Regions from separate parts of the Sporolactobacillus sp. BBK16-2 genome, predicted to be linked through region 2. Evidence: riboswitches for the same ligand, from Rfam matches in the RefSeq annotation. Region 2 holds a riboswitch; each other region holds the start of a gene.
The links. Region 2 has a riboswitch for S-adenosylmethionine ahead of AC6F33_RS13995 (Fur-regulated basic protein FbpA). Riboswitches for the same ligand answer to the same signal wherever they lie in the genome.
Positions count from the first base shown of each region.

Region 1: another riboswitch for S-adenosylmethionine. It lies ahead of AC6F33_RS05920 (methionine ABC transporter ATP-binding protein); the one in region 2 lies ahead of AC6F33_RS13995 (Fur-regulated basic protein FbpA).
Region 3: another riboswitch for S-adenosylmethionine. It lies ahead of AC6F33_RS02685 (iron-containing alcohol dehydrogenase family protein); the one in region 2 lies ahead of AC6F33_RS13995 (Fur-regulated basic protein FbpA).

Region 1 covers NZ_CM187611.1:1,171,835-1,182,343, reverse strand. Annotated here, with positions in the region: gene AC6F33_RS05925 (methionine ABC transporter permease) at 1-160, opposite strand, end outside; gene AC6F33_RS05920 (methionine ABC transporter ATP-binding protein) at 153-1,172, opposite strand; SAM riboswitch class I at 1,325-1,438, opposite strand; gene AC6F33_RS05915 (anti-sigma factor domain-containing protein) at 1,580-2,524, opposite strand; gene sigI (RNA polymerase sigma-I factor) at 2,550-3,308, opposite strand; gene gcvH (glycine cleavage system protein GcvH) at 3,617-3,997, opposite strand; gene AC6F33_RS05900 (Spx/MgsR family RNA polymerase-binding regulatory protein) at 4,103-4,471, opposite strand; gene AC6F33_RS05895 (hypothetical protein) at 4,635-4,913, shown strand; gene AC6F33_RS05890 (spore coat protein) at 4,913-5,248, shown strand; gene AC6F33_RS05885 (S9 family peptidase) at 5,422-7,407, shown strand; gene AC6F33_RS05880 (CAP domain-containing protein) at 8,459-9,268, shown strand; gene AC6F33_RS05875 (GDSL-type esterase/lipase family protein) at 9,561-10,193, shown strand; gene AC6F33_RS05870 (YpjP family protein) at 10,397-10,509, opposite strand, start outside.
Region 2 covers NZ_CM187611.1:2,820,813-2,831,321, forward strand. Annotated here, with positions in the region: gene AC6F33_RS13965 (EAL domain-containing protein) at 1-456, shown strand, start outside; gene AC6F33_RS13970 (glycosyl-4,4'-diaponeurosporenoate acyltransferase CrtO family protein) at 738-1,268, shown strand; gene AC6F33_RS13975 (MGDG synthase family glycosyltransferase) at 1,283-2,446, shown strand; gene AC6F33_RS13980 (lysylphosphatidylglycerol synthase domain-containing protein) at 2,478-3,395, shown strand; gene AC6F33_RS13985 (hypothetical protein) at 3,532-4,293, opposite strand; gene AC6F33_RS13990 (DUF4180 domain-containing protein) at 4,387-4,644, opposite strand; gene AC6F33_RS13995 (Fur-regulated basic protein FbpA) at 4,586-4,771, opposite strand; SAM riboswitch class I at 4,866-4,971, opposite strand; gene AC6F33_RS14000 (amidohydrolase) at 5,077-6,228, opposite strand; gene AC6F33_RS14005 (iron-containing alcohol dehydrogenase family protein) at 6,225-7,352, opposite strand; gene AC6F33_RS14010 (O-acetylhomoserine aminocarboxypropyltransferase/cysteine synthase family protein) at 7,369-8,679, opposite strand; gene AC6F33_RS14015 (Ldh family oxidoreductase) at 8,722-9,798, opposite strand; gene AC6F33_RS14020 (GNAT family N-acetyltransferase) at 9,810-10,226, opposite strand; gene AC6F33_RS14025 (trans-sulfuration enzyme family protein) at 10,244-10,509, opposite strand, start outside.
Region 3 covers NZ_CM187611.1:501,380-511,888, reverse strand. Annotated here, with positions in the region: gene AC6F33_RS02700 (amidohydrolase) at 1-685, opposite strand, end outside; gene AC6F33_RS02695 (transporter substrate-binding domain-containing protein) at 731-1,528, opposite strand; gene AC6F33_RS02690 (aminotransferase class I/II-fold pyridoxal phosphate-dependent enzyme) at 1,525-2,715, opposite strand; gene AC6F33_RS02685 (iron-containing alcohol dehydrogenase family protein) at 2,708-3,832, opposite strand; SAM riboswitch class I at 3,953-4,062, opposite strand; gene AC6F33_RS02680 (hypothetical protein) at 4,221-4,493, shown strand; gene AC6F33_RS02675 (hypothetical protein) at 4,524-4,766, shown strand; gene AC6F33_RS02670 (dihydroorotate dehydrogenase) at 5,241-6,158, opposite strand; gene fabZ (3-hydroxyacyl-ACP dehydratase FabZ) at 6,382-6,813, opposite strand; gene AC6F33_RS02660 (DNA-directed RNA polymerase subunit beta) at 6,832-7,164, opposite strand; gene AC6F33_RS02655 (flagellar hook-basal body protein) at 7,179-8,021, opposite strand; gene AC6F33_RS02650 (flagellar hook-basal body protein) at 8,118-8,933, opposite strand; gene AC6F33_RS02645 (rod shape-determining protein) at 9,086-10,087, opposite strand; gene spoIIID (sporulation transcriptional regulator SpoIIID) at 10,267-10,509, opposite strand, start outside.

The DNA.
Region 1 (10,509 bases), 1.6 Mb from region 2:
GATTCTCATAGAGTCCGCCTTTTGCCGTTAAGTAAAGTAAAAGCCCTAAAGCGACTCCTAAAAAAAATGTAAACACACCGGAGATAGCTGTCATATAGAGCGTTTGACCGGTAGACAGCCACATACTTGGCCAATCAACATTTTGTAACCACTCAAACATTTTCCTTTGTCACCTCAACTCTCACGCCTTCTGAACGCAGAACGTTGATCGCTTTTCTAATGGATTCTGAAGCCCCTTGAATGGAAACGATTGTATGCTCCGATTGAGTGTTCGCTCCGTATGCTAATCCAAGCACCTTTACCGATAGGTTCGTGTTCCCGAGCAGCCGCGATAAGCTGTGTTGAAACGTGGCTTGGTCAGCAGCCGAAAGACTGATTACAGTTCCCTCAGTATGTATCACATCGGAAACTTTGATTTGAATCGGTGTACTTTTCCCAGTATGGTTGCCTACGAATTCTTGAGTAATGGTTTGTTGCGGATTCGAAAACACAGACTCAACTGTTCCTTGCTCAACAATTTTACCGCCGTCAAGCACAGCCACACGATCGCATATTTTTCGAATTACAGTCATTTCATGAGTAATCAGTATGATCGTCAGTCCAAGCGTCTTATTAATTTCCGACAGAAGGGTAAGAATTGAATCGGTTGTTTTTGGATCAAGTGCCGATGTCGCTTCATCACAAAGAAGGACCTTCGGATTGTTAGCCAGTGCTCGTGCAATGCCTACACGCTGTTTTTGACCGCCGCTCAGTTGTGATGGATACGCAGACTCTTTGCCTTCAAGTCCAACCATCCGAATCAATTCGGCAATCCGATCTTCTCTTTGTTTCTTTTTCAGCTTCGTTAATTCTAATGGGAAAGCAATATTCTCAGCAACAGTCCGCGACCACAGCAAGTTGAAATGCTGAAAGATCATTCCAATTGACCGACGTTCTTCACGCAGCTGGCGCTCATCCAAGTCTGTAAGACTTCGACCATCAATCGTGATCGTTCCTGACGTCGGTTTCTCAAGCAGATTAATCATCCGAATGAGTGTGCTCTTGCCGGCACCGCTATAGCCAATAATGCCGAACACTTCCCCTTCCTGAATAGCAAGGCTAACATCCGATAGTGCACGCACCGGACCCTGATCAGTCCGAAACGTTTTTTCAACATTGCTTAATTGAATCAACTTCGTTCACCGCTTTCAATTATTACAGTCGTAAAAACTTATCCTACGTTTTTACTTGGCATTTAATCTGTATTCTACTTGGTGGCATCCCTCTCTCCGATTTTTGTTTCAACCAATAAAAAAACCCGCCTTGAGAGAGGTGGGATTCGCCTCTCTCATCTGTCAGAAACATTTGTTTCTGAAGGAATTAGCACCTTTATTGCAACGATCTGCAATTAGGTTGCCGGGCATCATCGGGCCAGTCCCTCCGCCTCTCTGGATAAGAGTTTTTCTATTCAATTGAGTGTTAATAATTTACCACGCATAACTCAAGCTGTCAAACCATTTTTTCTCTTAACAGATACCCGATTATGCATATTAAAAAATCCAAGCAGATGTTTCTCTGCTTGGATCTTCATAGACAAAAATCAGGCATAACCCGCTATTCGAGTGTTCAAATAATTATAGCTGCTGTTCTCCCTGCTTTTAGCCGCCTCACCGACCTGAAAAGGATTTTGAAAGAGCGGTTTAAGTTGATTGGCCCTAAAGGACGCTTGCTCCGTAGATGGTCTGCTTCCTTGAGTATTATTCCGTTCTCTAATCAACGAATGCCATGGCAGTGAAACAGCTCCTGATACTTCGCGCATCTTCTCAGTGGATAATTGTTGGGCATCTTCAAGCGAGAGCGTCTTGCCGTACGCATTCGCTTGCAAATAAAGCAGATACTTTCCAACAGACAGGCCTCGTGCTTCGGCATCCTTTTTTCGTTCAAGAGATGCTTGAAGCCACTCAATTCCAATTCCGTTCGCTTGAAGGGATTGACTTGCTCCGCGATTAAAAGATGCGGTCAAGCCCTCTGTAAATACTGATTTTTGCGAGCGGCCGATTTGATTCGTCAAAACTGTTGTAACTAAACAAAGCGATCGCTTATCTGAAACGCCTTCGTTCCTCAGTTTTGAGAAGAGTGCTGAACTGAACTGCTGAAGAGGCATCTTTTGGACGACAGGGATACTCTGAAGCAGTTGTCTTGCTTCACTGTTTAAAGGCTGTACAGAGATAACCTGCATATTACGATCTACACTCGCTTCGATACTTGCCTTTAAATCAAAATACACATATGCAGCTACCGGCCCAGGAGGCGCATAAGTACTATGCGACAACGGAATAAAACAAAGCAGCGAAAATCCAAGTGCGATGATCGGCGTCAGTATCGATTTGGGAAGAAAGTTAAATCGGGCAAGGTGTTTGGAACGTACCGTTTGTCCAATAGAAAGATCAGCCATGCGTCTGAGCCTGACCGATTTGAAGTCGCCTTCATCAGTCAGAATGACAGCACGCCTCCCCTTTTTGGACACGAGTACACCCTGATTAATCAGTTTTCCTCCCCACCTTTCTCGGTCACTGAACCGTTTCTAATTCCGGTTCAATATATGACTTTAATGCACTGAACCCGCCAATATAGATCAGCGACAATGCTATTATATATTTTCGATTCCTTTCAATCGTTTTGCGGCTACACGATACAAATTGTAACAAATCTTTTATCGGCAGCTGCTTCTTTTTCTTTAAATAAGTTACTAATTCCTTGTGCTCAACCAGCCTTTTTGCCGATACTTTTGCATTTTCACGCGCATCCGCATGCTTCGGGCAATGCTTGCTCAACACATCAAATGTAATACCGTATTCGAGCAGCAGTGTTTGATAGCTTTCGATTTGCTCCATACGCTCGTTAATCCGCCGCTGCTCTTCAAAGTGATCAATAGCAGCTTGCTGTTCGATGAAACTTTCTTCCATCGTGTTTTCATCGGTCTGTTTTGTCTGATCCAAATAAATATGGCGTACTTGGCGGGATTCTTTGCGAATGAAATCAATAATTCTGCGTCGAATGACCATGTCTGCAAAAGTCAAAAACTTACTTCCCTGCCCTTTTTGGTACTGGTTAATTGCTTCGTTAAACGCAACTAAACCGATACTGAATTCATCCATTGTCTGATCTATAAAACGATTGCATACTTTAGAAACAACCTTTTTAATAAAAGGCTGGTATGATTCGATAATTGAGTTTCGCAAGGATTCATCGCCTTGCTGTACCTGAAAAATATTCGTTTCAAGCGAAATATTAAACGCTCCGCCTAATGTTAACTGGTTTGCGCTCATCAAAACACTCACCTCTCGCTTTGGTCTTTAAGTCTTTGATCAATTCCAAATGGTAAAAATCAAATCTGTTGACCATCTTTTTTTTACAATAACATGTCCCATGGAAATGTAGGACTATTGTCAAAAACTTTTGTTAATGTCCCATTGTTCGAGGATTTTGTCGAAAAAGCAAAAAACCCTTGCCTCATTTATACCATGCTTCCCTATTGAAAAGAAAGCGACAATCTGGTAACAAAAAGATGACAAGGATTATTAAACTATTTTGTGAGTGACTTTATAAGTGCCTTATTGCCTGCATATGCCTTTCGTTAACCGATCAATTTCTCATATGCTGCAGCATCCAGAAGATTATCAAAGCTTGACGCATCAACAGATTCGAGTTCAACCATCCAAGCTTTTTCATAAGGCGATTCATTAACAAATTCCGGTGAATCTTCAAGTTCCTCATTAATTGCTGCAACAACGCCGCTTACTGGCGCATAGAGTTCAGAAACCGTTTTTACCGATTCCACACTGCCGAATGAATCGCCTGAGCCAAGTTCCGCACCAATATCCGGAAGTTCAACAAAAACAATATCTCCGAGTTCTTTTTGAGCAAACTCTGTGATACCGATACGGACTTTACCATCCGCTTCTTTCTTAACCCATTCATGATCCTTTGAATACAGCAAATCTGTAGGTACACTCATTATTTTGCCTCCGTTTTCAGGTACTGGATATTCCTTACATCTTAACGATACTTCTATTATAGCGTAAAATTTGGCAGATAAAACAAATGAATTTCATTCACATTTTCAACGTTTCATCCATTCGTTTTCAAACAGTGTTTCGCTGAACCCAACCGTTGCTTTATTTTTGTCATAGACAAGCGGTCGTTTGATCAGCATACCGTCTTCAGCAAGCCATTCAAGCCATTTTTCTTCTGGTTCATTCTTCTTACGATTTTTAAAATCGCCTTCACGATAGTGCTTTCCGCTCGTGTTGAAAAATTTTCCGATCGGAAGCCCGCTTTTGTCAACCAATTGCCTCAGTACATCGTAGTCGGGCGGATGATCGGCAATATTGATTTCTTCATATGGAATTGAATGTTCATCCAGCCATTTCTTCGCTTTTCGGCACGTTCCGCATGGCGGATAGCTATACATGGTCAGCACTTTACTCATCCTTTCTCTTCCCCTAAATGATCTTCTTTTATTATACCTGCCGTCATGAACCATGCAAAAAACAACACAAAAAAACAGTTGCTTCAACCAAATTTTTTGATGCCGACCGGACATACTAACAGAGAGCACCGCCACCACAACTATATAGGAGTGTGAAAAACACATGAACATTCAGCAACAGAGCGGGCAGACTCCAATGAATTTCGCACAACCACCTGCGATTTTATCGACAAAGGATTTTCTTTACATTGAAGACATCCTGTCTTGGAACCTCGAGATCATTAAAAAAGCAAATGCTTACGCTTCATTGTGTCAGGATCAGGATGTGATTCAGGCGATGAATCGAACATGTCAGTTGCACATGCGTCATTATCAAAACATCCTCAATCATTTGGGTAAACATGTTCAAGCAACTGCGATGGCAGGGGGAATGGCACGATGATGGAAAAACAACCGGTACAATCCATGCCAATTCAAAACACAGAGACGCAAGTTCCTAAGACACCGCAGATGAATGATCGCGATTATCTGAATGATGTACTTCTTACGGAAAAATATCTGTGTACCTCTTACGTTCATGCGCTTCAGGAAGCCAGTCACCAATCGTTGTATCAGGATGTCAAAGGGGTTTTTGATCAGACATGCGATCATCAACGTGACCTCTTCAATTTGATGTTCAACAAAGGCTGGTACAAAATGGAGTCGCAAGATCCACAGAAAATCCAGCAGACACAGCAGCAGTTTATGCAGTATGCACAACAACAGTTTCCTAAATAAGCATTAATCAAAGCATGATCAAACCATCCTGATCTTATTCAGGGTGGCTTTTTTTCAAGCATGGAAAAGCTGACCAAAATAAAAGTTATGATGAAATCTTCTGACAGCTTGTTAAAAAAGGATGTCGTTTTATCGCTAATCACCTATAATTGAATGAAAGGAGGGGAATCAATTTGAGCAAGCGACTGATAACGATTGACGATTTAGCGGCATTTACTTTTGCCGGTTCTCCTGCACTTTCAGCGGATGGAACTCAGGCGGTCTATGTCGTAACGAAAACAGATGTAAAACGAAACGGATATTCTTCATCATTGTATTGTACAGATGGAGAACATGCCCCTAGACCACTGACCCATGCCTATAACGGAACGGGTTTAGAGAAACATCATAGTCCCTGTTTCTCCTCGGATGGAATGTATGTCTATTATCTTTCGAACCGAACAGGAACTGATCAAGTGTGGCGAATTCCTTTTTTGGGCGGAGAATCGGAACAAATCACCGATTTCGAAGATGGCACAAATGATTTTGCACTTTCCCCTGACGGGCACAAACTTGTCTGTCAAACAACATTAAAAGATAAGAAAGGCTCTGACAATCCGGATGTCACGGTGGTTACGCGACTCAGATATTTGCAGAACGGCAAAGGCTTTGTTGACGGAACAACAGCTCTGTATCTCCTCTCCATCGTAGACAAGCATAAGGAACTGATCACAAACCCACATTGCGACGCAGAACTTCCTGCCTTTTCACCAGACGGGTGCCGACTGTACTTCTGCATGGGTAATTCTCATCCGGATCAAAATGATTATCTTTTGGATTTATATGCTTATGATTTTTCCACGCGGACAACGGAACGCATTTATAAAGCACTAGGTTACATTGAGGATGTAAAAGTTTCACCGGACGGACAAATGGTTGCTCTCGCAGGAAATGAAGATGGAGAATGTACTCCGGAAAATATCAGTATTCTACTTGTGCCCGCAGCTGGTGGACCAGCAAAAAATCTAACTAAAAACGAACACCTGTCACTCGGCAGTTTTATTGGTACTGACGTTCGTTTTGATGCCGGCCACAATTTGATTCAATGGGCAACAGATGGTCAATCCCTAACATATCTCGTTCAAGACGGTGCAATCAGCGGATTAAAATCAATAACTTTAAATGGTGCAGTCTCTACCGTATTCATGCGTAAAAAAACTGTAATGACCTCATTTTCGATGAGCAATGACAAAATCATCGCAATTCTATCGACACCTCTTTCGACAGGAGATCTCTATTTCCTGGGAAATGGCGACACGATTCGACAAGTCAGCAATCATAATCAAGAGCTTTTCAAACAATTAGATTTGAATGAGCCGATTTCGTTTACATATGACGGTGCCGACAACTGGAAAATCGACGGCTGGGTGCTTATGCCCCCCAAAACCGCCAGAACTTCAGAAAAAGTACCGGTTGTTTTGGAAATTCACGGCGGACCGGCAGCTGCCTACGGCGACTCGTTCAACCATGAATTTCAATGTTTGGCAGCGCAGGGCTTCGCCGTCGTCTACACAAATCCGCGGGGGAGCCGCGGCTACGGTGCTGAATTCTGTGCCGGATGTTATGGTGACTGGGGCAGAAAGGACAAGATGGATATTCTTAAAGGACTCGATCACGTATTAGCGAATTTTCCGGAATGCGATCCTGATCGTCAATTTGTAACCGGCGGAAGCTACGGCGGATTTATGACGAATACGATTGTTGGGACAACGAACCGTTTCCGTGCAGCAGTCACACAACGATCCATCTGCAACCTCTATAATTTCTATGGAACGAGTGATATCGGCTATTACTTCCTTACTCGTTATTTTAATGGTGCTGATCTGTGGAACAATGAGGAAATGCTGATGCAACTTTCGCCGATTCGACAAACAAATCGAGTCAAAACACCGACTTGTATTATTCACAGTGAACAAGACCATCGCTGCCCGATTGAACAAGCAGAGCAATGGTATATCGCACTGCGCCGACTTGGTGTCGAAACACGCTTTGTACGAATAAAAGGAGAAAATCACGAGCTTTCACGAAGCGGAAAACCAAGAAATCGGCTTACTCGTCTTCAAGAAATCATCGATTGGTTTCAGCACTATAATTCGATTGCTTTGTCTCCCATTAAGTGATTGCCCCTTTAGCAAGACTTCATCGGAAGCAGCCGTCCGATCCACATCGGGCGGTTGTTTTTTTACACAAATAGGAAACATTCATGTCCCCCTTGAAGGGTGCTGGACACCGCTTAAATGAAAATACCATTGTGCTAAAGTACGATGATTACGTACAAAAGTATAAAATTATGCCGTGATGGCACTACGATTAGCGGCATTTCAGCACTAAGTTCATTTCAGACACGTAAGTGCGAGAGGCCTGCGGAGCGGCTCTGTTGATCGCAGGCCAAAGGAAACCCGCAGATATCAGCATGTCTGAGGAGGTCCTGAACTCCCGACAAGCGAGCAGCTGAAGTGTCGCTCAAATCACAAGGTTGATGGATCAAAGCTCCATTTGGAGTGAAGGAGCTTTCGCTAGTGTAAGGAACTTTCGCTAAATACGCATACGTCCTGTGAAAGTAGGTCCTGTATGCAACACGAAAGTCACCGCGTCCTGCGGAAGTAAGGATCGGGCTGTGCCCGGTTTTTCTTACAAGTAAAGAAAGTATAAGATTTTGTCTTGCTGGTATGATGATCAGCGTCATAGGATTCGGTTGGACGATCAGGTAAGCGCCTAATCTGAGAAATAAACGGAGAAATTCCGCTTAATTTGAAAATGAACGAAAAAAAAGCTTAAATAGACGGAGAAATTCCGCTTATCGAATCGAAAAACGTAAACATGGTAGGGTTTTGATTTGCATAAGCGGAAAAATTACCCTTATTTACCGGCGAAACAAGTGCCATGATGCATATAACCGGAAATTTTCCGCTTATTTTACTAATGAAGATCAGAATGCTTAATAGAAATAGAGGCGAGATGTAAGAACTTTCGTATGTTAGGACCGGGCGCTTTTTGCCCGGTTTTTCTTATATACTTAACTATTTCTTCTATAAAATGTCTGCAAAAAATAGGTTAACCAAACTCATGGGTAGATCTTCCACAAATCTGGTAACATCATGTAATTCAACCTTTTACCCCACTACCAATCTCCTAAACCCGAAACCTATTGACCAAGGAGGGAGTTACACAATGAAAAAGAAAGTAGTTGGTTTAACCATCGCAGGGATGCTTGCCCTGCCGCTCGTTATGGGAGGTGGCCAGGCACATGCGGCAACTCAAACAAAAGAAGAAATCTGCAAAGCTGCCGCAACAGACCTGCTCAACCCATGGAAATTGAAGGAGCAGCAAAATCCGAATTTGGAAGAGCTGCTGAAGAAACTCGGAATCACATTGGATTTCAGCCAAATTCAGGAACAGCTGGTGAATTTACCAGATGCAGATGCAGCTGAAAAGGCTGAAACTCCAAAGAAGGACGAAGACGCTCAAGCAGAAAAACCAGAGCAAGCGAAGCCTGCTGAACCGCAGCAATCTGAAGCACCGGCAAATTCTGAGAAACCTGCAGCCGATCATTCAGAAAAACCTTCGGACAACCAATCCTCAAACAGCGAAATGAACGCGTATGAGCAGAAGGTTGTTGATTTGACAAATCAGGAACGGACAAAAGCCGGTCTTCAGCCACTGAAGGCAGACAATAGCACTCTATCAAAAATGGCACGTGCCAAATCTCAAGATATGAGTGATAAAAATTACTTTGATCACCAGTCACCAACTTATGGTTCACCATTTGACATGATGAAAAAATTCGGTATCTCTTATAAATCTGCCGGTGAAAACATTGCCGCCGGTCAAAAAACACCTGAAGAAGTTGTACAAGGATGGATGAACAGTCCGGGCCACCGTGCAAATATTTTAAATGCAAGCTTTACTACAATCGGTGTCGGCTATGTTCAGGGCGGCTCCTACGGCTCCTACTGGACTCAGGAATTCATCGGTAACTAATCAACATCTATCACCACATTCAATAATCAACGATCCCAATAGAAAGCAGCGTTTCACTGTGTTTCACATGTGGACGCTGCTTTTTGCTTTGCTCCTTTTTACCTTCACCTAATCCGCCAGCAGAACATGTTCTGAAATCATGAATACACTGGTAAAGAAAACTTGCCGAGGCCGAGTCGTCGGATGCCAGTCGAACTTTGGCTTTTCTTATATTAGATTTCTGCTCTTAATTAGCTTTTATACTTTCTTTTTGTATATCAAAAAGACAACTTGTGAGCAGGAGGTGATCAAGTTGCGTTTGCATCCGCTTTACGTTGCTATTGGTGATTCACTAACTGTCGGAATTGGATCAACTTTCTTTCAACCGAACTTTGTTAAACTCTATCACCGCACACTTGAAGCCTATTATCAGACGCAGATTGAGCGACGTGTTTATGCAAGAAATGGAGCAACAACTGAGGAGATTCGTAATATACTTTCTCAGCCTGAAGTAGCTGAGTCGGTAAGTAATGCTTCATTCATTACATTGACCGGAGGAGGCAACGATTTTCTGAAGGCAGGAAGAATGTGGATGCGAACAGGCGATACGTCACCCATTATTGAGGCCTCTCAGGAGAGTCTGATCCATTTCGACCAGATGATCCAACGTATTGATACGCTCCATGCAAGCAACCCCAGCCCATTTATCGTTCGTGTGTTGAATTTGTATAACCCCTTGTTTTACATTCCAAATACCAATCACTGGCTGGAGGAATACACTAAACGGCTCACTGGTCTTGAACGCTATCCGTTTGTTCGCGTTGCCGATATATATCGTGCTTTTTCAGGACATGAACCGCAGCTACTCGGCTTCGACCACATTCATCCAAATCCAATCGGTTATCGCATCATGGCACAGATCACCGCGAATCTGGGCTTTGAATAGTTTCAATAACTTTTTTTCCGGCTGCTCATTCACAAATCCATTGCTTTCGGCTGATTTACATTAGAAAACTTGGCTTCGCCAAAACTTTGACAAAAGCGAAGACCTAGTATCCGGGTCGCCACAGGACGTGGCGTTATCCCGGATCGCTTATACTTTTTTATAGTACAAAAAACCGGAGCAATGCCCCGGTTTTTCCATTGGATTCATGCACGCCATTTTGGCGGCATATTCTTGCCCCAATATATCGTTTTTATCTCATGGTGCTGCTGAAAATCATCCAACGCCGTGTGATAATGAAAGTTAAAATAATAACCGT
Region 2 (10,509 bases):
CGAAATCGTGGAGTCTATGAAAACCGAAGAGAGCATTTCAGAGTGGATCTTGATTATCCTCTAGTCGCAATGATAACCCTTGTGCAATTTCATGGGCAGCATGTTAAACTGGGCAACACGCGCATCCTTATTGAAAATATTGGTTCTGGTGGACTGCGCTTTCTTTCTGACCTACGTTTTGGAATTGATTCATCCCTGGTCTTAAAGATTGAAACAACCATTCTTGGAGAAAAAATTACACTTTTGGGTTCCGTCGTTTGGGTGAATGAACTGAAATCCGAGGTATTCCAGTATGGGTTCAAACTTTTGATTGAAGAGAAGAAGCGCATCATTTTTTCTCAGTTATTAAATAAACTTGCACTGCTTCTTAGAGAAAATCCAATGCCACCAGATTGTGATTTTGTGACAACGGGTAAATACGAATTTTTTGCAAAACAAATAGAAAGTCACTCCTAGGCGGATTACTTGTATAAAATATGATCCTGTTTCTTCTTTAATAAAGATGGGAAACAGGATCTTTATGTTATACCGCTTCCGCTGGTTTTCAATCAGCTCTGTTTTAAGTTTGACACATACCTGAAGACATGCCATATTGATTCCACCTGACTTTTAATCTATAGTTTAAGTGAATATCCTTCGATGATTAACACAAATAGTCTTATAAGCTGTTTTTTACCGGACAGCAATTTTTGCATGGATTTTTTTACAAAAAGGTACCTTTGATTTTAAAAAGAGAGATGATGAGTATTGTGAAAGTACTTGCATTGGTTAATAATTTTATCATCTTCATGATTATTTCGTTGATCAATACGATTATTTCGATCAAGCTTCCCATAACCATCTTCCAATTGGATAGCTGGCTGTTTAGGGAAAGGCGCTGGGAAAAAGGCGGCCATTTCTATCAGGACTGGTTTAATGTGAAAAGGTGGAAGAGTCTCTTACCGGAGCTCAGTGATTTTCTGTCCTTCCTTTTTTCAAAAAAACAAATGAAGCGATCCAGCCCGGATTATTTGTACAGATTTGCTTTGGAGACCTGCCGTGCCGAGCTCGTTCATTGGTGCATTATGATCAGTTCTTTGCTCTTTACGCAATGGAATCATACAGGTGTTTCGATGCTTATGATCTTCATTGCTGTCGTGTGCAATCTTCCCTATATCATGATACAACGTTACAATCGACCGAGAATTTTAAGTATTCTTGCCAATAAAAAAACGAACTTAAACGGAAATAGGATAAATGATTTGGAAGTACTCCATAAAGATATATGAAGGGGAATTTTTCTGTGAGTAGAATTCTGTTTATTTCATCTGAGCATACGGGATGCGGACATAAAAGTATCACGGAAGCGCTGAGCAAGCAGCTCCGGCTTTTGTCACCGGATATTCAGTTTACAGTTATTGATGGATTCGACCTGGGAAGCCGTATTCTTCGTTCATCCAGCCGAGGTTATGACTCATTTGCAGTGAAATTTCCTGCTCTTTGGGGTCTCATTTACCGATTGAGCAGTCCATTTAAGCAGCTTGTCAATTGGTTTGTCGCACATAACATCAGAAAGTCATTGTTAGAAAAAATCGACGCCTTTCATCCCGATGTCATCGTATCCGTTCATAATCTTTTCATCGGTTCGGTAATCAATGTCTTAGATCGGGCACATTTGTCTATTCCTGTTATCTCGTTGATTGCGGATTTAGACAATGTCACGAGCCTTTGGGCAGACAAGCGGGCAAAATATATTATATGTCCTTCTGACGAAGCGGAACAAAGAATGCTAAAGGCTGGTATGTCTCAGGATCAATTGTTTCATACCGGCTTCCCGACACGCAGCGACTTCTGTGACTTGAAACTGCCTAAAAAGCCTGATCTCCGTCACATGCGCAAAAATTTTATTTCTATTCTCCTAATGAGCGGGAGTCAAGGCTCGACTCAGGTTCTGAAAATCGCCAAAATCTTGCTAAGTGATGAGAAAATCCATCTAACGATTATTGCAGGACATAACACGGCATTAACCAAATTAATGGAAAGCACTTTGTCCCCCTACATTGGAAAACGAGTGACCATTTATGGATTTATTAAAGAAGTAAAGGCGCGCATGATGGAGGCTGATCTTCTGATCATGCGGGCTAGCCCTAATGTATTAATGGAGGCGGTCAACCTGTGCAAACCCGTCATCGTCACCGGTGCATTGCGTGGACAGGAGGCAAAGAATCCTCATTTTGTCCTTAAACACAGATTGGGACTCTATTGCAAAGACTTGCGCCAATTGCCGACTATGATTTCAGCATTGTTGGAAAATGACGGGGAACAGCTCCTGCAGATCGCTCAGAACCAGTATGAGTTCAAAAAGCCTGAATCGGCGCGCAAGATCACTGAATTGCTCATACAAACAGCAAAGGAACCCAACGCTCTGAAAATCAGTCAATCACTTGAACATTCTTTGACCGACTAAAATTCAAAAAACGTGCAGCAGGAGCAGTTGAATGGCAACAAAAACAAAATTCAAATTACTAATAGGAATAATCATAACTGTTTTAGTCGTCTATTATTCATTCAAGACACTTGGCGGTCTGGATCTAAGCACTGTATTCAATGCGAAAATAAATTGGTTCTTAGTTTTTTGTTCAGTTGCCATTAATATCTATTCAAACTATGTTCGGAGTCTTGGATACACATTGGGCATTGATCCGAATATTAACCGTCTGAGAGCTCTGCAAATCGTTGGTATCGGTCATGCAGCAAATATGATTCTGCCCCTTCATATTGGTGACGGATTACGTTTTGCTTTTTTCCCGGACAACTACAGCGCATTTCGTCGGACGGAATTGGTGATGATACCGGCGATCGCCGACTCGATAGCAATTATCGTCATCTCCCTTTTCGCCGTACCCTTTTCCGGATTTAAAGAGCCCATGATTGTTACAATCTTATGGATTTCTTTCTTTTCATGTATTGCCTTCATCGCGTTGCTGCTGACAGTTGTTTCTTTTGTTCCGCGATTTCGAAACTATGTTCATGGCTATTTAACAATCGGAATGCTGAACATGATGCTTTGGGTGCTTTTCTCGTATATACTTCTCCTCCTTTCCATTTGGATGGGACTAATTGCGTTCGGCTTCGGCTGGGGCGCATCTTTGCGTATGTCGCTGGCCGTTTTTGCCACAACAAACCTTATTGGGTTTATACCTGCCTCACCCGGTTCCGTGGGTCTTTTCGAATACGGAGTCATTATCGGTCTTGCCGGACTAGGCATTCAGCAGAGCGCGGCGCTTTCGGCAGGCTTACTGCTTCATTTCATACAATATGCCGCACTGCTTCCATTGGGTGTTGTTCTATATATTCTGGCCCTGCACGGGAAATATGGAAAAGCACTCAGAAATATGCTGCATCAGAAACTGTAAAAAGCTGTTTGGGCGATGCACACTTATCATTTGCTAACTCAGTTTAATTAAGCGATTCGATTGGTAAAGTTACAAAGCACAAATAAATGGATTTCATAAGAGGATTAAAAAAGGTGTCAGATGATCATGAAGAATATTACCATTCATTCACCGCATAGAGAGTCGCTAAACATAACTGTCTAAATAATTCCGCAGATAAATGTTCATATTGTTCGTCTACATTTTTTTCATGAGCCATGTATGGCGGAGAATCATTCCATGAGCCCATAGCACCAAAAACATCAGCGGTACTTGCTGCTTTAAAAAGATTCAAATTCTTCTTCGGCATATCAATGAGCAGTTTCATTTCTTTCGTAGATTCCCCTTCTGCAGCAAGGGCAGCCTCATGAAATAAATTTGCAAAATGGTCACATTCAATGAAGTGCGCGAATTTCTCAATTTCATTTAAAACGTTTACCAAGTCTGCTGTATTATCGTAAAATTCCGGCTTCTCTTGAGGTGGATTATCCCAGCGGTGTTCTGTATAGGTGATTGTCCAGGCGTGCCTTTCTTTCTGGAAGTCCCAATGCACTGTATTGTAAGTTACATGACCACTTTTATAAAAGCAGACAAAAATGTTTTGTCTTGAGTTTGAAAATCCAAGCAGATTTCTGTCTTCTACCTGCATCGGCGTTAAGCATTTTATATCTTCTAACCCGCGTTTACAACATTCATCAAACCATTCTGCTACATTACTAGCTTTAAAAGGCTTTTTCCCAAACCATGACTTCTTTTCAATAAGCTGAAAAGTAATGGAATCCTCATATTTGAACGATTCAAATATGATTTTCTTGTTCTCTTTTAGCGCTTTTTTTGCACTTGCAACAATTCTGCATACCTGAAGCAGTTCACCATTCATTTTTTGATTGTGCCCCCTCGTTCCTCTTTGTCCTTATCAGTGGTATATGTCCGATTCCAGTATATTTCAACAATTCCCCATTCTCAATGATAATTATTCAAAACCCAATGTTCTTTTATTAACATTCTTATAGACTCTGAATATATTGCCGCTGTTGCTCTCGGAAATAAACTCCTTGAACTTGCCTTTGATCTGGCTATTATCAAGTACAGCTGCTGCTTTCGTATGATACAGTGCAAATTTCTGTACGATCGCCTCCGCAACACCAAGCTCTGTCACTAAAAAGCGGCGCTTACGCCAAATCTCGATTATGCATCGATGAACTGCTTGCCTGTACCTGCTTGTATTCATGTTCCAGTTCTGACAAAGATAATTCAAATAGATGCCTTCCGTCTTTCTTATAAACTCGATGTGCAATCAGCTGTTCAATTAATTGTTCGCGTCTGTCTTCCACCATCTTTCTCAGTGCACTGCTCATCGTGCCGCATCTCCCTATAAAAAGATAAAAAGCCCAATTGTTCTCTTCCCACAGTGATAAGAAGAGAAATCAGGCTTTTCTTTATGCTGCTCTCAACTTATCTCCAAGCAATGATTCTGCTTTAGGAATTAGCACCGTACCGCAATCAGCCGGTTGCTGAGGTTTCGCAGGGCCATTCCCTCCGCCTCTCTGGATAAGCATTTTTCAATAATTTATATTAGGTATAGTATGGTCGATTATTTATTCCTGTACTCACTATTTAAAAGATCCGCTAATGAATTCTGATCATAAATACGATGACTCTATCATACGTTTGCATGCTTTAATGCTTTCAAAACGGCAACCGCAGAGCGATAATAGAATTCTGCGGCAACGCGGATCCCTTTAGGGTCAACCCGAAACGCAGGATGATGCCAATCTTCGGGTCCGTTCGATCCTACAAATGCGAATACACCGGGTACCTCGCGTTGGAAGCAGGAAAAATCATCCCCGGCCACCGAAACTTCAGGTGTCACCACCCGCACTTCATTTTCATTTGCTTCTCGAATAATTCGAGCTATTTTTTCTTCATTAAATACGGATGGCGTCCCTTGGCCCCATTCCACAGCAATCTGTACGTTGAACGCCTGTTGAAGTCCGTCGGCGATTGCGGCAAAGCGATCAATGATCAAATCACGATCCTGATCGTAAAAAGTGCGTACTGTTCCGAGCAGTTCGACCTTTCCAGGCAGCACATTCCACACGTCACCGCCGTGAATACTGGTAATGCTCACGACCGCTTCATGCTTTGGCGAAATGTTTCGGCTGACGATCGTTTGCGCTGTTTGAACGAACGATGAAGCCGCTACAATCGGATCTCGGGTCCGCTCGGGAATCGCCGCATGACCGCCGATTCCATTAAACGTAATTTTAAATTTGTCGCAAGCCGCCATTAAAGGTCCTGCCTTGATTCCAATGGTTCCCACCGGCAAATCTGGTTTGTTGTGAATACCAACGACCGCATCCAGTCCTTTGAGCTGACCGTCTTTGACCACCTTGAGTCCACCGTGTCCGGTTTCTTCTGCAGGTTGAAAAATCAAACGAACGGTGCCGGGAAGATGCTCCTGATTCTGTTTCAGCAAAGCAGCGGCCCAGAGCAAAGCGGTCGTATGAAAATCATGACCGCAGGCGTGCATCACACCTTCATTTTGTGATTGATAGGGTAAGTCAGTTTGTTCATGAATCGGCAAGGCATCAATATCCGCGCGAAGCCCAACAGCAGGACCGTTCAGATCACCTGAAATTTCGGCAAAGACGCCGGTCGGCAGGCTGGTCTCTCGCAACGTAACTGATTGACCCTGCAGCCAGTTTTTAATTCTTTTTGTTGTCTCATATTCATGCAACGACAGCTCCGGGTTCTGGTGCAGCTCTTCGAATATGGATTGAAAGGTCTTACCATCATTTGCAAATCTGCTCATACTTTCGATTCATCTGCCTTGTAGTCGAATTCACCGGTTGCCTGGCCTTCACTTCCGCTTTCGTTCACCAACGTTTCCACCCGGTTCAAAGCATTCAGGATAAACGCCTGATCAAAATTTTTGAAGACAAAACGGAAGCCAAGCTCCGTTTGACATTCTCTGGCAAGAATTTCTTTAGTTTTATCTATATCCTGAAGTTTGAACTGACTCAGCGAATAACTCAGACCCACTCGTTTGTAAAAAGGCAGCAATTTCCGAACTTCAGCATCCTGCCCCAAGGTCGCGAGTAGTACAAGTAAACCGTACGCAACCTTTACCCCATGTTGATAACGGCTCGTCTCCGGAATCTTGCTCATTGCATTATGGACTGCATGAGCGCCGGATGCACGGCCATAATCTCGAGCAAAGCTGCCAACTGTTCCGGAAAGACCGACAATCACATCCGATACAATACGGAAAGCAGGGCTGAGCTGATGGTGTTCCAGGCTTACCACTGCTTCCTCCGAATACCGGAGCAGCAGTTTTTTCGTTTGCAGGGCCGCAGTGAGTCCCAGTGATACAAAGGGATCGATCTGCTGGCTCACATCTTTCGGTATCGCTTCCGCCTCATACCATTTCGCTAACGTATCCCCTATACCGGCAATGTAGTAGTCTTTCGGAGATTCAATCAGCAGAGACAAATCGACCAGTACCGCATAAGCGGATTCTTGAAAATGATCGCGGCCGATATGCTCGTGCTGCTGATTATAGATGATGGCAAGCGGCGTGTACGCAGAACAAGTGCCAAGAACCGTTGGGATACAGATGTATTGAGAACGAAGCCGATGATTGACACCCTTAGCCGTATCTAATACACGTCCGCCGCCGATCCCGATGATCAGGTCTGCTTTTCCGATCTCACTCGTCAAACGGTCCATATCTTCATGACTGGATGTTCCGTCATAGCGATGAACCGGCCACTTGACTTCTTTTTTATAGACCTTCTGAAAAGCTGAAAATGATTGTTCACCCGTAACAATATGAACAGACGAAAAAGGAGAAACAAGTTCATCCAGTTGGCTGATGGCATCCTCTGTACACAGATACTGACTTGGACCGCCTCTGACGATTTTTCCTAAATCCATTTTCCCCACCCCATTCTTATTCATATGCTTTGTGGATCGCCTGATCCAGATCGTCAATCAGGTCATCCGCATCTTCCAGTCCGATCGAGAGGCGAATCAGCGTGTTGCTCAGCCCGGTTTTTTCACGATTTAATGAAGGAATTTCGCGATGCGTGGTTCGGCCGGGATTAACAATTAATGAACGCGCATCTCCCACATTTGGCAAATAGCTGAAAATTTTCACAGAACTCAGAACCTTTTTTGCCTGTGCTTCGGTTCCTTCAATCTCAAACGCAAAAATTGCCCCAACTCCATGTGGAAAGTATCGGTTCACCAATTCGTGCTGCGGATGCTCTGCCAATCCAGAATAGTGTACTGCTTTAACATGGGGATTGTCTGCAAGGTACCGGGCAATCTTCTTCGCACTGTTCACTTGCTTAGCTAGCCGTTCGGACAATGTTTCAATACCTAAGAGAACTAAATAAGCTTCAAAAGGGCTCAATACAGCACCGAGCAAGCGAAGGTACTTAACCCTGATCCGTGCTGCAAATGCGTTCGAACCAAACGCCTCAATAAAGCTCCGCTCCACATGCTCGTCTTCATTCCCCAGAACAAATTCTTTTTCCTCAAATTGTTTAAACTTGCCGTTCCCATAATCAAAGGTTCCAGCGTCAACAATTAATCCTGAAACAACTTCTCCGTGTCCGCTGATTCCTTTTGTCGATGAATAGACGACGATGTCCGCACCATATCGGATTGGGTTAAAGAGATACGGGGTCGGAAACGTATTGTCAATAACCAGTGGAATACCATGTCGATGAGCCAGTTTTGCCAGTGCCTCTACGTTCGTCACCGTTGTATCCGGATTCGTGACGCTTTCTGCAAAAATTGCTTTCGTATCCTCTTTGATCACTGCTTCAACACATTCTAGGTCATTAATATCATCGAGGAAGTCAAAAACAATCCCGAATTTAGGAAACAGGGTTCGAAATTCATCAAAGCTTGATCCATAAATATGTGCTGCGGCGATAATTCGACCACCGCCTTCGGCTAGATTTAACAATGTATAGGAAACGGCCGCCATACCGGATCCGACCGCCACCGCTTCTGCGGCACCGTCCAGATCAGCGATTCTTTGTTCAAGAACAGCAGTCGTCGGATTACCGATTCGCGTATAGCTGAAGCCTTTTTCTTTAAGGTTGACCAGCCGTTCTGCACGCTCCGGATCGCCAAAGCCAAAGGCAACCGTCTGATAGATCGGTACTTGTGATGCATAATTATGTTGTTTCGGATCGTACCCCGCATGTATTTTCAAAGTATCAAATCGTTTCTCCGATTTCTCCGTCATCTCTAGTCCCCATTTCTCATTCAAAAAATTTCCATGTACACGTTAAAGATATGACTGATAGGGTATATGCAATCGTTCCGAGACTTCCGCCATTTCTTTCAATGTTTCAGGATCAATTGGAATCCCGTTTTTCAGGCGGTCTTCAAACGCAGCAGCTTCTTTGTCGCCATGTATGTACATCTTCTTCCCAGGTTCAGTTGGAAGATTCCGAATTCGTTTAAGCATAGCAGATAATGCTTCTGAAATATCGCCGGGATCACCAAACAAACGAAGATCAATTGCGGTAAAAAAGTGACTGATTCCCTTTACCTTGCCACTGCCCAGATCAGCAGAAAGATGTCCTTGCGACAGAATCGACGTTAAAATTTCTACAATTAAAGAATGGCCAAATCCTTTGTATCCGCCATTTTCTTCTCCGCGTCCTCCCACAGGAAGCATCCCTCCTATTTTTGGATGCTTCGACAGATTTTCGCGCAGCTTTGTTGCGTCTCTGTTCACCTCATTGTGTTCGTCAACCGCCCAAGCTCCGGGAATCGTCTTTCCCTGTTTGGCATACACTTCGATCTTCCCGAGTGATACGACTGTTGTTGCCGCATCAAAGAGGAAGTCGTGAGGCTCGGCAGGCATTGAAAAAGCAAGCGGATTACTACCGAGAAACGGCTGCACCGCATGAGTAGGGATCAAAAAAGGATTGGAATTCGTTGCGGAAATTCCCAGCATTCCTTTGTCGCTCGCCATTTTGGCGTAATAGCCGGCCATTCCATAATGATTCGAATTGCGAACCGAGACGATACCAATGCCGCTCTGTTCTGCTTTTTCAATCGCAAGGCTCATCGCTTTTCCCGCCACGAGCTGCCCCATCCCCTTATGTCCATCCACTACAGCACTCACCGGCGTTTCCCAAATAACTTTAGGAATTGCGCCAACTTTAATATCACCGGCAGCGATCTTTCGGTCGTACATCGCCAAACGCTGCACACCATGTGATTCAATACCGAACAGATCAGTGGTCACAATGGATTCGGCAATGATTGAACTGCTCTCTTCTGAAAAACCGTACGCCTTGTATATACTTTTCACCCATTGCTCGATGCTCTGATAATCGTATCGATTTCCCATCTTCGCTTACCTCACAAATCCCGATCGAGATACACGATGTCTTGCCTAAAATTCCAACCCTTTTTTCTCCAAAACTGCTTGCCTTCCTCATTATCAAGCACCACGAACAAACCAATCTTCGTAATCTGTTCTTTTTTAAAACTCGTACAGACTCGGTCAATTAAACGTGTACCGATTCCTTTTCCCTGCTGGTCCGGATCAACTGCCGTATGGTAGATGAATCCCTTGCGTCCATCGGTTCCGCCGAGTATCGTTCCGATGACCCGCTCGTTATCGGCAGCGACGAAACAGGTTTCCGGATTCTTGCGAATGATCCGGGCAATTCCGGCGTAGCTGTTATCTAAGGATGCTAGATTCATGCCGGGCACCCGTGTCCATAGATCATAAGCGCCTTCATAATCCTCAGGAACCATCTTGCGAATCTCCATATCTTTTCAACTCCAAGTTATCTTTTTGCTTTTTCCAGTGCGCGCGCCAGATCCTCCAGCAGATCATCTGCATTTTCAATGCCGATTGCTAAGCGAAGCAGACCTTTTGTGATGCCGATTTTCTCCTGAAGTTTTTCATCAAAGGATTCATGCGTCATTGTTGCCGGCTGACAAATCAGGCTTTCAACCCCGCCAAGACTGACAGCAAGATCAAACAATGAAAGTGCCGCCACAAATTGATCCTGATCATAATTCGATGCAAGCCGAATGGAAAGAACGGACC
Region 3 (10,509 bases), 1.2 Mb from region 2:
TTTCCGTGGATGCGATGTTGCGGCTGACAATGGATTGAAACACATTGATGACTTGTGCGAGAATGACGATCGGATCCTTGCCTTCATATGGGCGGGCAGCGTGTGCTCCCTTCGCGTTAATATGGATTTCGAAACGATCGACACCGGCTGTCAGTGCATGATGGCGCGAACCGATTTCGCCAACCTTTAATGTCGGATCGTTATGCAAGCCGAAAATCACCTTGACGTCATCGAGCACACCGGTTTTCACAACTGACTCCGCACCATGTCCGGATTCTTCACCCGGCTGGAAGATCAGACGAACGGTTCCTTTGAGCTGATCTTCGTGATCCTTCAGTAAATATGCTGTACCAAGCAGCGTTGAAGTATGGAAGTCATGGCCACAGGCATGCATCACCCCGTCGTTTTCCGAAGTGAAGGCGACGCCGGATTGCTCATGAATCGGCAATGCGTCGATGTCCGAACGGAGAGCAATCACCGGTCCGTCTTCTTTTCCGGATACTTCTGCAACCACACCGGTTTTCAGTGGAAGATTGAGTATCTTGATGTTCTTTTCTTCCAATGCAGCTTTAATTTTCTTCGTTGTTTTAACTTCTTCAAAGGACAGCTCAGGATGGCGATGCAGGTCATGTCTGAATGCGATCAATTGCTGTTCCAATAATTGTGTTTCCGAGGTCTGACTCATTATTTAACGATCCTTTCCTTTTGAGAGATTGCAAGTCTTTCAGATTTACTGCTGTGCTTTCGTCACATCAATGCCGAAATATTTATCGGACAGTTTGGCAAGCGTTCCGTCCTCTTTCAATGTCTTGAGCTGCTGGTTAAACTTTTTCAACAGTGCTTGTTCTTTCTTCGATTTCTTTGAGAACGGGAAGCTGATGTGTGTATGAGCAAGCGGCTGGTCAATCACACGCAGTGACAGATTGCTTTTCTTGATCGTTGCTTGAAGAATGGATGCTGCCTGAACATAGCCGGCGACCTGACCTTTGAGTGTATCGGTTTGCGGCCCTTCTCTTGTGTCATAGATCCTCACTTTGATATTCAGCTTATTTTTTTTAATGTAGTCATTTAAAATGTCCACTTTATTTGAACCTGAGACACCACCGACTGTTTTGCCTTCAAGGTCTTTAAGCGATTGAATTTTGCTGTCTTTCTTGACGGCAATGGCGGTTGTTGTGTAGGTGTACGGCGTTGTAAAATCATATTGCTTCGCTCGTTCCGGAGTCACTTCAAATGCGTTGGCGACCGTGTCAATTTTACCGCTGCCGAGTTGACCAAGCACACCGTCGAACGCTGTCAGATGCCATTCCACTTTATAGCCGAGCTTTTTCGCAATCGTCTCCAGCACTTCAACATCGTAGCCGGTCAGTTTCCCATTGTCATCCTTGTATGCGTTCGGATAGCTCTGTCCGGTCGCACCAACGCGCAATATTTTTTCTTGTGATTCTGCTTTACCGCTGCTTTGTCCGCAGCCGGCCACGCTCAGTAGTAAAAGTGCGGCTAATGCTCCTGCAAGCCATTTTTTCATCGTGTAATGCCTCCCCTGATGCTTTGATTTTGTTTAATCCGTTCAACGGCCGCCCGCAATCGCGATAGCGGTACAACCAGACTGACTCGAAAGTAGGATTCGCCGGAAGAGCCGTATGCTGTTCCGGGAACAACAGCAATTCCCAAGTTATCTAATAGATTTTCTGAGTATTGGGTTGCAGAAAAGCCTTGAGGAACCCTGACCCATAGGAAAAACGTTCCTTTTGCCGGATACACTTGGTAACCGAGCGCGGTTAATTCTTCGATTAAGTAATCGCGGCGTGATTGGTAAAGCGCGCGCAGCTGGGCACGTTGATGTTCCTGAGTGCCGAGAGCGAATGCCGCGGCATCCTGCACGGCTCCGAACACGCCACCGACGTTGTTCACCAAATAGTGATTCAAATGCTTAATCAGTGACGCGTTGCCTGCCGCGAAGGCAACCCGCCAACCCGCCATATTGAATGTTTTCGAAAATGTATAGATTTCAATGCCTGCGTCCTTTGCCCCCGGCGTCTGCAGAAAGCTGCGCGGCGCTTCTTCCTCGAATCCGATGTCACCGTATGCGAAATCGTGGACAACGGCAAGGTTATTCTGTTTTGCATAATCGACGGTATTTTCGAAAAAGGCTGCATTTGCCGAAGCCCCGGTCGGATTGTTCGGGTAATTAAGAAACAATAGCTTTGCCTTTTCGCTCACGTCTTGTGGGACATGCGTGTAATCGGGCAGAAAATCATTTTCCTCAAGCAGCGGCAGAGAAGCCGCATGCGCTCCCGCCATTGTGACACCGATCTCATAGCCTCCGAATGCCGGATCGGGAACAAGTGCTGTGTCGCCCGGATTGAGCAATGCCAGCGAGATCGCCGTCAATGCGACAATTGATCCGTTAAATATGGCGATTTCGGTGTCCGGATCGAGATCGACTTGATAGTTTATTTTATAAAAATCCGCGATCGCCTGCTTCAGCTTCTGTTTGCCTCCGTAGGGCGGATATCCTTGATTGGCCGTTTCTTTCGACGCTTGATGAAGGATGCTCACGATTTCCGGAAAGGTCGGCTGATCGGGATTCCCGCGGCCGAGATTGATGACATCGAGGCCTTTTTCCTTCAGCGCCTTGATCTTTTTGGCTTGCTGGGCGAAAAATTTCGGTTTAAGTGCCTGCAACCGCTCTGATGCTGCAAATTCAGTCATGAGTCGTTTCCACCTTTTCTGCGTGCTGCTGCGCGCGTGCCTCAAGTTTTTCAATCGCCGTCCGGACGTGCTCTGCTGTCACGTCAAAGGGCAACTCGTGAATCCGAGAGTCCGAATCGGTCATGTGATAGGCAAGGATGCTCAGCTGCTGCTCGTTGCCGAGTGAAAGTCCGACCTGAGCTAGCTTCGTCGGCAGGCCGAGATCCTGATACAGATCAAGGACTTGTTTTTGTTCCGCCATCTTGCTTTCGAGTTCGAGCTGAAGCAGGATTCCATAGGCAACCAAGGTGCCATGTGGTGCGACTGCTTCGAGTCCGAGAAAGGTCGAGGCGTTAAAAAACGCATGTGCGCCGACGCTTCGGCCATGTGCTTCGGCTAATCCGCCGACGAGTCCGGCAGCGATGAAAATGGTGTCGATGACTCTTTGAAGTGCAAGGCTTGCTGTTTTTTCTTTCACAGCGTCAAGCGCCTGCCTTCCGTTTTCAAAAACAGTATCGCGACAGGTTTTGGCGTAATTAAAGCTCAGTTGGAGCGGCAGGCTCCGTTCTTCCTGCGGAATTTTGCTCAGACGGACGCGTGCTTCATACCATTTGGCGAGCGTGTCACCAAGGCCGGACCGAAACGCCTCGATTGGTGCCTCGGCGATAATTTTTGGTTCGACAAGCACAACGTCGTTTGATTTCCGATGCCTCAGCGTTCCAAGCCGACTGCCGTCTTCTTTATAGACGATGCTGATCGGTGTAAAACTGGCACAGTTCGAGGCAAGTGTCGGCAGCAGCACGCATGGAATGGACTGCTGCGCGGATACCGCTTTGACGGTATCGAGAATTTTCCCACCGCCGACACCAATGATGACATCGCTCGAATGCTGAATGCTTAATTGCTTAATGCGTTCCATTTCGCTTTCCGAGCATTCGCCTTGATGCACAGCTTCAGCAACGTTGGTAAGCTGGTCCAGCGGGAGATAAGGCTTAGCTGCCTCCCATGATCGATGTCCGTGAACCAGTAAGACGTTATGCCACCGCCTGTCATTCAGAATTTCGGGCAGCTGTTCAAACGCGCCGGGTTCATTGCAATAATACTCAGGCCCGAATCTTTGAACCACATGTTCACTCATCTTGTTCCTCCCTCTTTTCCATTATTCCAATTTCTTAAAGGGAGATTTTTTGCTCATGTGTAAATTAAAAAAGCTACTTTCCGCGATAAGAAAGTAACTTTTACTGAGCGTAAACGTTGACTCTTATCTTCCAGTACCGCCCAAGCGGTCTGCTAGATTTAACACCATACACCTAAGTGCTGGTTGTCGGACTTCATCGGGCTAGTTCCCTCCGTCGCTCTCGATAAGAAATGGAATTGTGATGTTAGTATATGGCCTAATCCCCAGTTTGTCAATATGATTTATTTAAATTAAGCAGCATTCCCGATTTTTTCATAATTGAGATGCTTGAGTTTGTGCATTGGGAGTGGGGGGCGTGCATTGATTGGGGTTTTTCGTGCATTGAACCATGATTATCGTGCATTGGATCACTGGTTTCGGGCATGGGGGGGCGATCCTGAGCCCGGTTCGTGCGTTGGCATCGTATTTTCATGCATTGGACTTGGGTTTTCGCGCATTGGACTCGGGTTTTCGTGCATTGGACTCGGGTTTTCGCGCATTGAACCATGATTATCGTGCATTGGATCACTGGTTTCGGGCATGGGGGGATCCTGAGCCCGGTTCGTGCATTGGCATCGTATTTTCATGCATTGGACTCGGGTTTTCGCGCATTGAACCATGATTATCGTGCATTGGATCACTGGTTTCGGGCATGGGGGGGATCCTGAGCCCGGTTCGTGCGTTGGCGTCGTATTTTCGTGCATTGGACTCGGGTTTTCGTGCATTGAACCATGATTATCGTGCATTGGATCATGAATTTCGGGCATGGGGGGCGATCCTGAGCCTGGTTCGTGCGTTGGCATCGTATTTTCGTGCATTGATTGGGGTTTTTCGTGCATTGAACCATGATTATCGTGCATTGGATCATGAATTTCGGGCATGGGGGGGATCCTGAGCCCGGTTCGTGCGTTGGCGTCATGGGTTCGCGCATTGATTTAGGGATTTCGTGCATTGAACCATGATTATCGTGCATTGGATCACTGGTTTCGGGCATGGGGGGATCCTGAGCCCGGTTCGTGCGTTGGCATCGTATTTTCGTGCATTGGACTCGGGTTTTCGCGCATTGAACCATGATTATCGTGCATTGAACCATGATTATCGTGCATTGGATCATGAATTTCGGGCATGGGGGGGATCCTGGCCCCGGTTCGTGCGTTGGCGTCGTATTTTCATGCATTGGACGGGTTTTCGCGCATTGATTTAGCGATTTCGTGCGTTGAATCTCATTTTCCGTGCATGGGTTCTGGTCCTTGTCCCTGGTCGTGCATGGGCATTGGGGTTTGCTATGTCATCATTCAATTTCACACAGCATTGAGCTAGTTTTTAAGCAACAAAAAAAGCGCGGCACTGACCGCGCTTTTTATCTGCATCAGCTGAGGTCTACTTGACCGATCAGGCTGGAGACGGAATGGATATCTTCGCGTATTAAATAGTCGCGAATCTGGTTGATGATTTCAATCATCGCAGCGGGATTGCGGTAGTTTGCGGTCCCGACCTGGACTGCGGCAGCACCGGCGAGCAGCATTTCAATTGCATCGCTGCCGGTCATCACACCGCCGCTGCCGATGATCGGCAGATGGCTGATTTGGTGCACTTGAAAGATGAGGCGCACAATCAGCGGCTTGATTGCTGAACCTGAAAGTGTGCCGATGACATTGCCTAGCTTCGGCTTGCGCGTGTTGATGTCGATGGACATGGCTGAATATGCGTTCGCCACGGTGAAGGCATCCGCGCCGCCCTGTTCAGCAGCGAGTGTAATTTCCTGAATACGCGAGACGGACGGCGACAATTTTGCAATCAGCGGCTTGTCGGTGACGTTTCGAATTTTGCGGATTAAGCTGTAGGTTGACTCGCTGAGCAGTCCGAACATTTGCCGATTGTCATTACTATTCGGGCAAGAGAGATTGATTTCAAAGCCGGCAATCTTATCCCATTTGTTTAACTTTTCGGCAGTCTGAGCGAATTCATCAACGGTTTCTCCGGAAAGATTGATGATCAGCGGCGGTTGATAGGGTTCATACACCGGCAAAACGCGTGCTTCAAAATATTCGATATCCTCGCTTTGAAAGGTCACGGAGTTCAGCATGCTGCCCTCCGCCTCGAAAATGCTTGAAGCCTGCTCTTTGCTGTGTTTGTTCATGGAAATACTTTTCGGAATAAACGCACCGATTTGGTTGGCGTCGAAATCCGGTTTACTTGTTAACTCAAATGTTCCGCAGGCGGGCATGACCGGACTGGTCAGCGTCAGCCCTGCAAAATTAACGGAGAGGTCAGGTTCTTGACTCATCTTTGACCACCCGAGTTTCTTAAGCTTGCTTCTGTCTCTTTATTCATCAACTTACTCACTCCTAATCTTGATGCTTCTTTCTTTACCTTCTGGTGTTGGTCGGCGAGCTTAGGTGTTGTCAGTATAAAGGACTGGTTGGGAAACTTCCAGAGAAATATCTTCCAATTAATCCGTGAAAATAGAACAGACGTCCGATCGAATCGTGACGTCTGAATGTTCAACGTTATTCTGCTGCTTTCAGGGCAAACATCATTTCTGCTTCGCAGGCGACTTCGCCGTCAACGGTGGCGACACCTTTGGCTTTGGCGAAACCGGCACGGAAGCGAAGAATTTCCGCTTCCAGCTTCAGCTGATCACCGGGTCGTACTTGACGCTTGAAGCGGCATTTGTCAATGCCGGCGTAGAGTGTCAGCATGTTCTCCTGCTTACCTTGGCTAAGTACCGCGATGCCGCTGACCTGAGCAAGTGCCTCTACAATCAGGACTCCGGGCATGACCGGATAATCCGGAAAATGACCTTGGAAAAACGGTTCGTTAACCGTAACATTTTTAATTGCGACCGCTTTTTTACCGTCTTCGACTTCAAGGACTCGGTCGACCAGCAGGAATGGATAGCGGTGCGGTAATATTTTTTTGATTTCGTCGATCGTTAACAAACGATCGCCTCCCTTCAATCAGTCCCTTTTCAGGAAATCGAGAATGTGCTGCCAAGTAGCAGGTTCAAAGACTGCCAATGGGCTGCGATGACCGAGCCCGCCGTAACCAAACATTGCACCGGCGGCAAGGGCGATCGCGCAGAGGGCGATCAAGGCGATCAGCCGCTGCCAGATCGGAAAGCGCCGCTTTTTGTAACCGAAGAACGGGTTAAACAATGGCTTTTGTTCTTCGTTTGCTTTTTCCCGCGTTTTGCGTTCGGCCTTTTGTGCCTCTTGTCGTGCTGCTCGGGCCGCTTTTCTCGTTTCCGGACTTGTTTTCGGTTTATTATGTAGCTTTTCGTTCGTTTCCATTACGTGTTCCTCGCTTAACGCAGCAGACCGTTGACCAGACCGGCCATCTGATCGCCGATCGTTATTGATCGCGCGTTCAGCTGATAATTGTGCTGCAGATTAATCAGATCCGCCATTTCTTTGGTCAGATCGACGTTTGAATTTTCCAGCTTGCCTTGTGCCACGCTGCCTGCATTTTCGGCAACCGGCTGAACCACATCATTCAGACCGATGCCGAGCTGTGCTAAATTCGGTAAGGTGTAGAGGCTGTTGCCCTGGTTCTCCAGCAATTGCGGTCGGCTGATCGTAACCAGTCCGAGCTGTCCTGCGTTTACGCGCGCGCCATTTGCCAGCTCAACCGATATCGCGCCGGTACTGCTGATCTGCAGATCATGGTAAGTCGCCGGAATCGTGATCGGCTGTCCGTCTGTGCCGAGCACCGCATCGCCGCTTTTCGTGAGCAGACGCAGGGTGTTCGGATCATTAGGATCCGGCTGCGTATTGAAGGCGCCGGCACGTGTGTATGCTGTTGCGCCGCCATGATTTACGGTGAAAAATTGGTGATCATCGGTCAGGGCGAGGTCGAGCGGATTATCGGTCTGTTGGATCGCGCCCATGGAAAGATCCAGTGACGTATCGCCGATTCGCGCGCCGGAGCCGTCACGAATGCCGGACGGAGTCAATCGGTTGGTTTGGTCCGTCTGATCGGCATCAGCCGGGGTCATGTTGTCGATTTGTTGAAAAAGCAGATCGGTAAACTTCGCGTCCCTGCTTTTGTAGCCGGTCGTGCTGACGTTCGCGATGTTGTCTGCAACCGTCGCAAGCTGCTGCTGAATCTGTCCTAAAGTTACTGCCGAAGCCATCATTTGCCGCTGCATCACACTCACCTGCCCCTATATTTTTTAAAATCTGTTCGAAAAGGAGGACAAAAAGGACCTCATTACCTTTTCCCCGGATTTTTCGAACATCCTCATTTAGCTTATGCGGCCGACTTGATTCACTGCTTTATCAAGTGAGCCGTCAATGATTTGCAGCACCTTTTGGTTTGCCTCAAAGGATCGGTACGATTCCATCATATCGGTGACGGTCTGGTCTGCCTGAACATTGGACCCTTCAACAAAGCCTTGTTTCAGATTAAAGCTAACCTGGCCGTTTCCGTTTGCCGCGGGCAACGCGCCGCCGCCATCGAGACGGAACAGGCTGCTGCCTTCTTTGACCAGCTGATTGGTGTTCGCCGCATAGCTGACTCCGATTTGTCCGTAATTCGCTCCCCCGGATGTAATCGTGCCGTCGGCGGCTACCTGGAATTGGTCGGATGGGAGCTGTATCGGCTGACCGGCAGTATTCACTACCTGATCGCCCACGTCATCGGTCAGATAGCCGGTCGGACTCAAGGTAAAATGGCCGTTGCGTGTATAACGCGCATCGCCGGCAGGTGTCCGGACATTGAAGAGCAGAGCGCCTTCCTGTGCGCCGGTTTGCGGATTGACCGGAAGTGCCGACGTTATGAGCGCGACGTCGGTCGCTTTTCCCGTTTCCGTGACCGTGCCCTGTGAAAAATCGGGAACTGCCTCATCCATATACACACCGGTTGCAAGGTCGCCGACCTCAGTTGAGGCGGTCATGTCGCCGCCGAGCCGGTTAATCAGCTGCTCCGGGAACGTGCGCAGTTTCGTCTGGTCGCTTTTATAGCCGGGGGTGTCCACGTTGTTCAAGTTGTTTGACAAGGTTTCCTGTCTTCTCTGCTGGGCAATCATGCCTGCAGCCGATGTATACAAGCCTCTGATCAATGTCCTTCACCTGCCTGTTTTAATTTCTGCACATTTTGCCTCACACTAAAATTGCGTACGAAGTGCTGAAACGCCGCCAACCGGTGCGGCGGATGCCGCACTTTTGACAAAACGACTTGTCCTTATTCTTGATGCGCAAAAGCGCAGAGCTGTTAATTTGCTTTGCGCTTTGGTAATTTATCCAGATGTTCGAGCATTTTGCCGGCGCCTTCAACGACGCAGGTCATCGGGTTGTCGGCCACTACGACAGGCACTTTCAGCTCGCTTGCGAGCAGTTGGTCGATGCCGTGAAGCTGCGCGCCGCCGCCCGTAAGAATGACGCCGCGGTCGATGATGTCTGCGGAGAGTTCCGGCGGTGTTTGTTCGAGCACGTTCTTTGCCGCGCGGACGAGTGTGCCGACGGAATCGGCGAGTGCTTCTTCGATTTCATTCGAATGAACGGTCAACGTTTTCGGAAGGCCGGTCACCATGTCGCGGCCGCGGATATCCATGCTTTCGTCGCGTGCATTCTTGAAGACGGTGCCGACGGTTATTTTAATTTGTTCTGCGGTCCGTTCACCAATGAGCAGTTTGTATCGCTTCTTAATATAGTTCAAGATCTCTTGGTCGAATTTGTCGCCCGCCAGTTTAATGGACTGGGAGGTCACAATATCGCCCATAGAGAGGACGGCGATGTCGGTTGTTCCGCCGCCGATATCGATCACCATGTTGCCGCTCGGCTGGAAAATGTCCATTCCGGCACCGACTGCAGCTACTTTCGGTTCTTCTTCCAGGTAAACCTGCTTGCCGCCGCTTCGTTCAGCCGCCTGACGAATCGCTTTCTGCTCAACCGATGTGATATGGGTCGGTGTACAGATCAGGATTCTTGGTTTTTTTAAGAAGCCTTTTACATTAATTTTATCAATAAAATGCGTCAGCATGAGTTCTGTGATTTCAAAGTCTGCAATGACGCCATCGCGGAGCGGGCGAAGCGCGACAATATTGCCGGGCGTACGTCCAACCATTCGTCTTGCTTCTTCACCGACTGCCAGCATTTGTTTCGTATCCGTATCAATTGCGATTACTGACGGTTCATTCAGAACGACGCCCTGTCCTTTTACATAAATCAGCACATTCGCCGTACCGAGATCAATTCCGATATCTCTTGAAAACACGTCAAATCCTCCCTGTCAAAACACCCGGAGCACTTCCAGGATATTTATCAATCATTATTTCATTTTATCACAATTTCAATCAAACAGGGAGTCATGTCGAAAAATAATACATCCGGTCGATTTGAATGGTTTCCAGTGTTCGGATTTAGAGCATCATCTCTTTTGGTTTTCGTGTTGAATCAGTGCTGAACTGCTTGTTCGGTATCTTTTTGATATTTCAGTCGCGTTGCTTCCCCTCCTCGAAGATGGCGGATTGACTTATGATAATCGAGCACGTTTTTTACTGCGTTTGCAAGTTCCGGATTGATGTTCGGCAGCCGCTCCGTCAAGTCTTTGTGGACGGTACTTTTCGACACTCCGAACTCCTTGGCTATTACCCGTACCGTCTTTTTTGTCTCCACGATATGCTTTCCAATCTTGAT